3 regions of the Janthinobacterium sp. TPC_1 genome follow, and region 2 is predicted to be linked to each of the others. Evidence: predicted binding sites of a transcription regulator. Region 2 holds the regulator's gene; each other region holds the start of a gene.

Evidence for each region. Region 2 encodes sigma-54, which starts transcription at its own class of promoters, with help from an activator protein. Its sites were predicted from a motif close to TGGCANGNAANCTGCTTT; they were not measured.
Region 1: a site for sigma-54 is predicted at 745-762, ahead of pepA (flocculation-associated PEP-CTERM protein PepA). Genes of this name have one in related genera too.
Region 3: a site for sigma-54 is predicted at 870-887, ahead of ACQVLG_RS27185 (urease accessory protein UreD). Genes of this name have one in related genera too.

The regions. Positions count from the first base shown of each region.
Region 1 covers NZ_CP195157.1:5,825,910-5,828,174, forward strand. The annotation lists gene ACQVLG_RS28325 (hypothetical protein) at 47-184, opposite strand; gene ACQVLG_RS28330 (hypothetical protein) at 415-588, opposite strand; gene pepA (flocculation-associated PEP-CTERM protein PepA) at 838-1,668, shown strand; gene ACQVLG_RS28340 (nitroreductase family protein) at 1,748-2,265, opposite strand, start outside.
Region 2 covers NZ_CP195157.1:2,098,793-2,101,057, forward strand. The annotation lists gene lptB (LPS export ABC transporter ATP-binding protein) at 1-256, shown strand, start outside; gene ACQVLG_RS10255 (RNA polymerase factor sigma-54) at 261-1,739, shown strand; gene hpf (ribosome hibernation-promoting factor, HPF/YfiA family) at 1,809-2,171, shown strand.
Region 3 covers NZ_CP195157.1:5,595,559-5,597,823, forward strand. The annotation lists gene ACQVLG_RS27185 (urease accessory protein UreD) at 1-815, opposite strand, end outside; gene ACQVLG_RS27190 (putative bifunctional diguanylate cyclase/phosphodiesterase) at 970-2,187, opposite strand; gene ACQVLG_RS27195 (response regulator) at 2,169-2,265, opposite strand, start outside.

The sequences.
Region 1 (2,265 bases), 2.6 Mb from region 2:
CCGCCCGCCACACGGACGGCGTGCTGAAAAGGCGCGTGGAGTGCGCTTATTTGTAGGTGCGCAGCAGCAACCACGCCAGGCCGCAACCGGCCACGGCACCCGCCAGGGCCAGCGCCGCGAGGTTCTTGCTGGTGATCACAGGGCGACGGCCCAAGTAGATTTTGTTATGCAAGGAATTGCCCATGATGGTCTCCTGTACAAGAATTTTTATGATGTCTCATTATAAGAACAGAATCGTGACGGCCGCATGACACACAGCAGTTAGCGCTTGATTTGTATCCACTCGGCAACGTTTATTGGCATTTTTGTTGTTTAAATGGCGTGGCTACCCGGCCGCCCGCGCAATCCATTTCCGGCTAGAAATAAACAGCGCGCGGCAGCGGCTCGGCCGCTCAGGTGGGCGACGACTTGCTCTCAGCCCATCTTGACGGGCGGCGGCGGCGGCGTCGGCTCCTCGACCGGCACGGGATCCGTGTGCGGCGGCTTTTCCGGCGGCGGCGTCAGCGGATCGCCTTCGGGCGGCGGCGGGATATCCGGTTCAGGCGTGCTGTGCGCACGCAGCGGGGCATGGCGGGATCGTGGTTGCATGGTGACCTCCTTTGCCCCCACTGTAGCCCATGGCGGGAAAGACTGGCGCCCGCAAGCCGCGCCACAGGCGGACTAAAACGTCGACTTTTTTTACACAAGCGCGAAAAATGGCCACGCTTTTTTTATAAGTCATTGAATTTAAATACAAATATTACATGGTACAAATTCTGCTTCAAGGGCGTATGAGGTTATCTGAGGCAGCCGCCACAGTGACCTGGTCCGATCAACCCTTACGCTGAAGGAAATGTCATGAAACCGCTGTCCTCACTCCTGCGTCTCGCTCTCTCCGTGGTCGCCATCGGCGCCGCGCTGATCAGCGCTCCCGCACTCGCTGGTCCGTTGTTTACCGTCAATGAAGGTTCCGTCCCCGGCTCCGCCGCCAATCAGGTGGTGGCCGACCGCATCAGCTTTGAATATCACGCGCGCGTCGAACAAACCATCGTTGGCGGTTTAGGTGGCGGCAACGATCCCTTCACTGAAACAGGCTTTTTGACCAAGGCCGCTTTCGGCAGCCCCAATGGCGGCAGCGTGCCATCGCAACTGAACGCCCTCAATGGCTATGGCATGTATGGCCTGTTTACCATCACCGGCCAGTCCGATACGCTGGCTGGCGGGATCCATGCCAACTTTCAAACCCTGACCATGACCTTGTACATCGACCCCAACCAGGACACTGCACTGTCGATCAGTAACGTGGCAGGTTCGCCGGTGAACGTGGGCGGCGTCTCCGGCGATGACTTTGCCATCGTCACCTACACGCTCGACGTGGGCGAAGCGCACATTTTCGCCGGCCTGGCCCAGGGCGACTTCAAGGCCTTGCTGAACGCCTCGCTGACGCCGCAAGGACAATTGTTTTTCATTAACCCCGACCCGTTTTTCCCGCTGGAGTCCCTCAGCGGCAATACGAACAGCTTCATAGGCGGCAGCCTGACCGACAGTTTCGTCGCAATGGCCGATGGTGGCGGCCTGGAATTATTTCTGGCAGTTCCTGAGCCAGGCACTATCGCCCTGCTCGGTATCGGCCTGTTTGGCCTGGGCATGACCGCACGCCGCCAGCAAGGCGGGCAGCGCCAGGCTTGACGTGCGCAGCATCGAGCCTGAAAGCCGCTGATGGCCTCAGCGGCTTTTTTCGCTGCGGCAGCCGGCAAACGCCTGCCGTTCACGCAGGCGTCTTGCCGTCGGCCGGCACCACCAGCAACTCTTGCAGCGGCCGGCGCAAGGAGCGCGCCTGGGCCGCCGGGCCGGCGCCGATGCGGCCCAGGAACACGGCCCGCTCAAACGCCGCCGCCCCCAGCACGTCCTGGCATTGCCCCGCCAGTTCCTGCGCCAGTTCCTGCATGCCGTCGGTGCGCGAAAAGGCCCGCCGTTCGCGCACATAGCGGGCAAAGATCAGCGGCGTCAGTTCCGGCTGCAATTGCAGGCCCAGCTGCGTGGCCGTCAGCCAGAAGCGCTGCATGGCGCGGCCGGCCGCCACGTAATCGTCGATATGGCGCGGCGAGGCCTCGGCCAGCAGCGCAAAATGCGCGGCGCAATACAGGCCCGGCAGCAAGTCCATCTGCAGGCGCGGCGCCACGGTGCCGGCCAGCCAGGTATTGAAGAAATCCACGCGGGGCCAGCTCTGCATGACCCAGCGCATCAGCCGCGCCGTCATCGGATCGACACCCAGCGCCTGTTCCG
Region 2 (2,265 bases):
TTTCGTGCTGCTCGACGAACCGTTTGCCGGCGTGGATCCGATCGCCGTGATCGAAATCCAGCGCATCGTGCGTTTCTTGAAGGAGCGCAATATCGGCGTGCTGATTACCGATCATAATGTGCGCGAGACGCTGGGTATTTGCGACCGTGCCTACATCATCAACCAGGGCTCGGTGCTGGCGTCGGGACGCCCCGACGACATCATCGCGAACGAGTCGGTACGCCGGGTCTATCTGGGCGAACACTTCCGCATGTGAGCCAATGAAACAATCATTGCAGCTGCGCACGTCGCAGCACCTGGCACTGACGCCGCAGTTGCAGCAATCGATACGCCTGCTGCAATTATCCACCCTGGAATTGCACCAGGAACTCGAGCAGCTGCTGACGGACAATCCCTTGCTCGAACGCCTCGACGATCCGCTCGACCGTTCGCTGCGCCTGCTGTCCGACGGCGCCCTGAGTTCCACGGCCGCGCCGGCCGAAGCGCCGCCCCAGCCGCCAGGCCAGGAGGCGCCCGCCGCACCGGCCGAAGCGGACGGGTTTGACGGCGAGGCGGGCGAGGGCCCGGCCGCCGCGGAGGGCGGCGACAGCGACTGGAGCGAGGCGAGCCGGGGCAAGGCGCCCGACGATGAAGATTCGCGTCCGCAACTGGAGGCCCATCACTGCACCCTGCGCGAGCACCTGATGGAGCAGATGCGCGTGACGGTGCTTGAATTGCGCGACCGCGCGCTGGTCGAGCTGATCATCGATGCGCTCGACGACAATGGCTACCTGGAAGAGTCGCTCGACGACATCCTGGCGCGCCTGCCGGAAGAGCTGGAAATCGACGCTGACGAGATGCGCACGGCCTTGTCGCTGCTGCAAAGTTTCGATCCGCCGGGCGTGGGCGCGCGCAATGCGTCCGAATGCCTGGCGCTGCAAATCAGGCGCTTGCCGCACGTCGCCATGGTGACGCGGCGCATGGCCCTCGTCATCGTGGAAAAGCACCTGGCCTGGTTTGCCCAGCGCGATTTCAACAAGCTGAAAAAAGCCCTCGATTGCGACGATGAAGACTTGCGCGAGGCGCAGACGGTGATTCGCCAGTGTAATCCGCACCCGGGCGCCGTGTTCGCCTCGGACGTGTCCGATTACGTGGTGCCCGACGTCGTCGTCAAGCGCGCGCGCAATGGCTGGCAAGTCACCCTGAACAACGACGTCATGCCGCGCCTGCGCGTCAACGCCATGTACGCCAACTTGCTCAAGCAGGGCAAGGGCGAGGGCGCCATGGGCGCGCAGTTGCAGGAGGCCAAGTGGCTGATCAAGAATATGCGCCAGCGCTTCGATACCATCCTGCGCGTGGCACAGGCGATAGTAGAAAGACAAAAGAACTTTTTCTCGCATGGGGCCGTTGCCATGCGCCCCCTTGTGCTCCGTGAAATAGCTGATACACTGGGTTTACACGAGAGTACTATCTCGCGGGTAACAACTCAAAAGTACATGCTGACCCCGCACGGCATGTTCGAGTTGAAATATTTCTTTGGTAGCCATGTCGCCACCGAAGCGGGGGGGGAAGCGTCATCGACGGCGATACGGGCATTGATCGTGCAACTGACAGGAGCAGAAGACCCTAAAAATCCTTTATCCGACAGTAAGATTGCGGACATGCTGGGGGAACAAGGCATGGTGATTGCGCGACGTACTGTTGCCAAATACCGGGAAGCGTTGAAAATTCCGCCAGTGAGCCTGCGTAAGTGTTTGTAAGTTTTTTTCGGTTCCTCTGCGGGCCGGATAGGATGGACCGCACGAACCCGATCATCTTTAGGAGTGTGTATGAATCTCACCATCAGCGGACATCATCTCGAAGTGACACCAGCCATCCGTGAATACGTACAAACGAAGCTGGAGCGCGTGAAACGTCATTTCGATCAAGTTATCGATATTGCCGTGATTCTGACCGTGGATAACCTCAAAGAGAAAGAAAAACGTCAAAAGGCCGAAGTCAACCTGCGTCTGAGTGGCAAAACTGTCTATGTGGAAAGCCTGGCACACGACTTGTATGCCGCAATCGATACCCTGATCGACAAGCTCGATAGGCAAGTGATGAAATACAAAACCAAAGTGCAAGGGCACGGTAAAGAGGCGATCAAGCATCTGCCAGACAACTCAGAGGAAGACGCCGTCGTCGCCGTCTAAGGCCACCGGCTTCCCCCAGTTGTGATCAACTAAGGGCGCACATTGCGCCCTTTTTTGCGTCCTGCGGGAAGCAATATCCGTGGTGAAAGCGCTA
Region 3 (2,265 bases), 2.8 Mb from region 2:
GCGTCGCGTCCCAGCATGGCGGGACGCAGCAGCTGCCAGGCGGCCAGCATGACGCGGCGCGCCGCCTCGCTGTCGCCGCACAGCAGGCGCACCACCACCAGCGCTTTCATCTGCGTGGCGCCAAACGCGGCGCCTTCCGGCACGGCGATCTCGCGCACGGCGGCCAGCACGGCGGGGGGGACTTGTGTGCCGACGGCGATCAGGGTGGCACACACCGTGTGTCCACCCAGGCCCAGGGGGCTGGCCATCAGCGCACCGCCGGCGGCCAGCACGCCCTGTTCCCACCACAGCAGCTTGCCGCCGCGGCGGATCTGCACCTGCTGATTGATGCTGCCCGTGTTGAAAAATTCGCCCGAGGCGCTGCGTCCCAGGCAGACGATGTCGCAGCCGATGTAGCCGGCGTCCGGCGCCAGCTCCACCTCGTGGCGCAGGCGCACGCAGGCCTGGTCGAAGAAAATGCTCTCCTGCGGCAGCCACTCGATGGCGGCGCCGCTGCCGGCGCGCAGCACGATGTGCTGGCCCGAGACATGGCCGTTCGCGCGGTACCACTTGGTGGCGCCGGGAGACGTCAGCAAGGCGTGCGCGCCCTCGCCCACTGTGGCGTCGACGGCCAGCTGGTCGCCGCCCACCACGCCGCCGGGCGGATGGATGATGATGGCGTGGCAGACGGCGTCGCCTTCCGGATACAGGGGCTTTTGCACGCGCAGGGGGCCGCTGTGCGTGCGCTCGACGAGGCGGCTGACGCCATCGTGCAGCGCGAAGCCCAGGCGCAGCTGCGCCTGCCAGGCGCCGTGTGCGCTGGCTGGTGTAGGCATGACTGGATGGCTGCTGTCTGGCATGCGAGGCAATCGCGTAAATAAGCGATTACCTAAGCAGGATACGTGCCAGCGTCAGGGGAAGGAAAAGTGAGAATCCTGCACCGCGCTGCGGCGGACGCACCAGCATGGTGCATCGGCCGCACCGCGGCGCTTAGGCCTGGGCCACGGCCAGGGTGCGCCGTTCGCGCAGCAAGTCCGTGAATGGGGCGGCCGCGAGGGGGCGGCTGAAATAATAGCCCTGCATTTCATCGCAGCCGTGTTCCGTCAGGAAATCGACCTGTTCGCGCGTTTCCACGCCTTCGGCGATGACGCGCATATCGAGGTTGTGCGCCAGCGAGATGACGGAGCGGGCGATGGCCGCGTCGCTGCTGCTGGTGGTGACGTCGTCAACGAAGGATTTGTCGATCTTCAGCACGTCGATGGGGAAGCGCTTCAGGTAACCGAGGCTGGAATAGCCGGTGCCGAAGTCGTCGAGCGAAATGCCCACGCCGATGTCCTTCAGGCGCGTCAGGGCCGCCACGGCCTTGTCCGGGTCGCCCATCACCGTGCTTTCCGTGATCTCGATGCCGAGGCAGGCGGGCGCGATGCCGTATTTGCGCAGGGCCGCCTCGACGAAAGGCACGGTGCGGTCCTGCGCGAACTGCTTGCCGGACAGGTTGACGGCCACCTTGATGCTGCCCAGGCCCGCATCGTGCCACACGCGAATCTGCGCGCAGACGCTTTCGAGCACCCACTCGCCGATGGCCGTGATGGAACCATACTCCTCGGCCAGCGCAATGAACAGGCCGGGCGGCACCTTGCCCAGCACAGGGTTATTCCAGCGCAACAGCGCTTCCGCGCCCAGCATGGCGCCCGTGCGCAAGCACATCTGCGGCTGGTAGTGCACTTCGAATTCATCGCGGCCGATGGCGCCGCGCAGCTGCTGCTGCATGGCCAGGCGGGCGCGGATATCGCTGCCCATGCGCTCCGTGAAGAAGGCGTAATGGTCGCGCCCCATTTCCTTGGCGCGCACCAGGGCCGTGTCGGCGTGGCGCAGCACGTCGTCGAGGCTGTCGCCGTCGGCCGGGCACATGGCGATGCCGATGCTGGTGGTCAGCGCCAGGCGCTCGCCATCGACGCTGAGTTCTTCGCGCAGGCCGGCCAGGATGGTTTGCGCCAGCGCCAGCGTGCGGCCCAGCAGGGCATCGTCCTGCAGCAGGATCTGGAATTCGTCGCCGCCCTGGCGCACCACCGTGTCGCCCTCGCGCACGCAGCCGGACAGGAAACGCGCCACCACCTGCAGCGCCTTGTCGCCCACGGCCTGGCCGTGCGAATCGTTGATGTTCTTGAAGCGGTCCAGGTCCAGGCACATCAGCACCACCTGCACCACCTGCTGCCGTCGCGCAGGGCATTCGCGCGCGCCTGTTCGAAGCGCTCGCGCAGCAGCACGCGGTTCGGCAAACCCGTC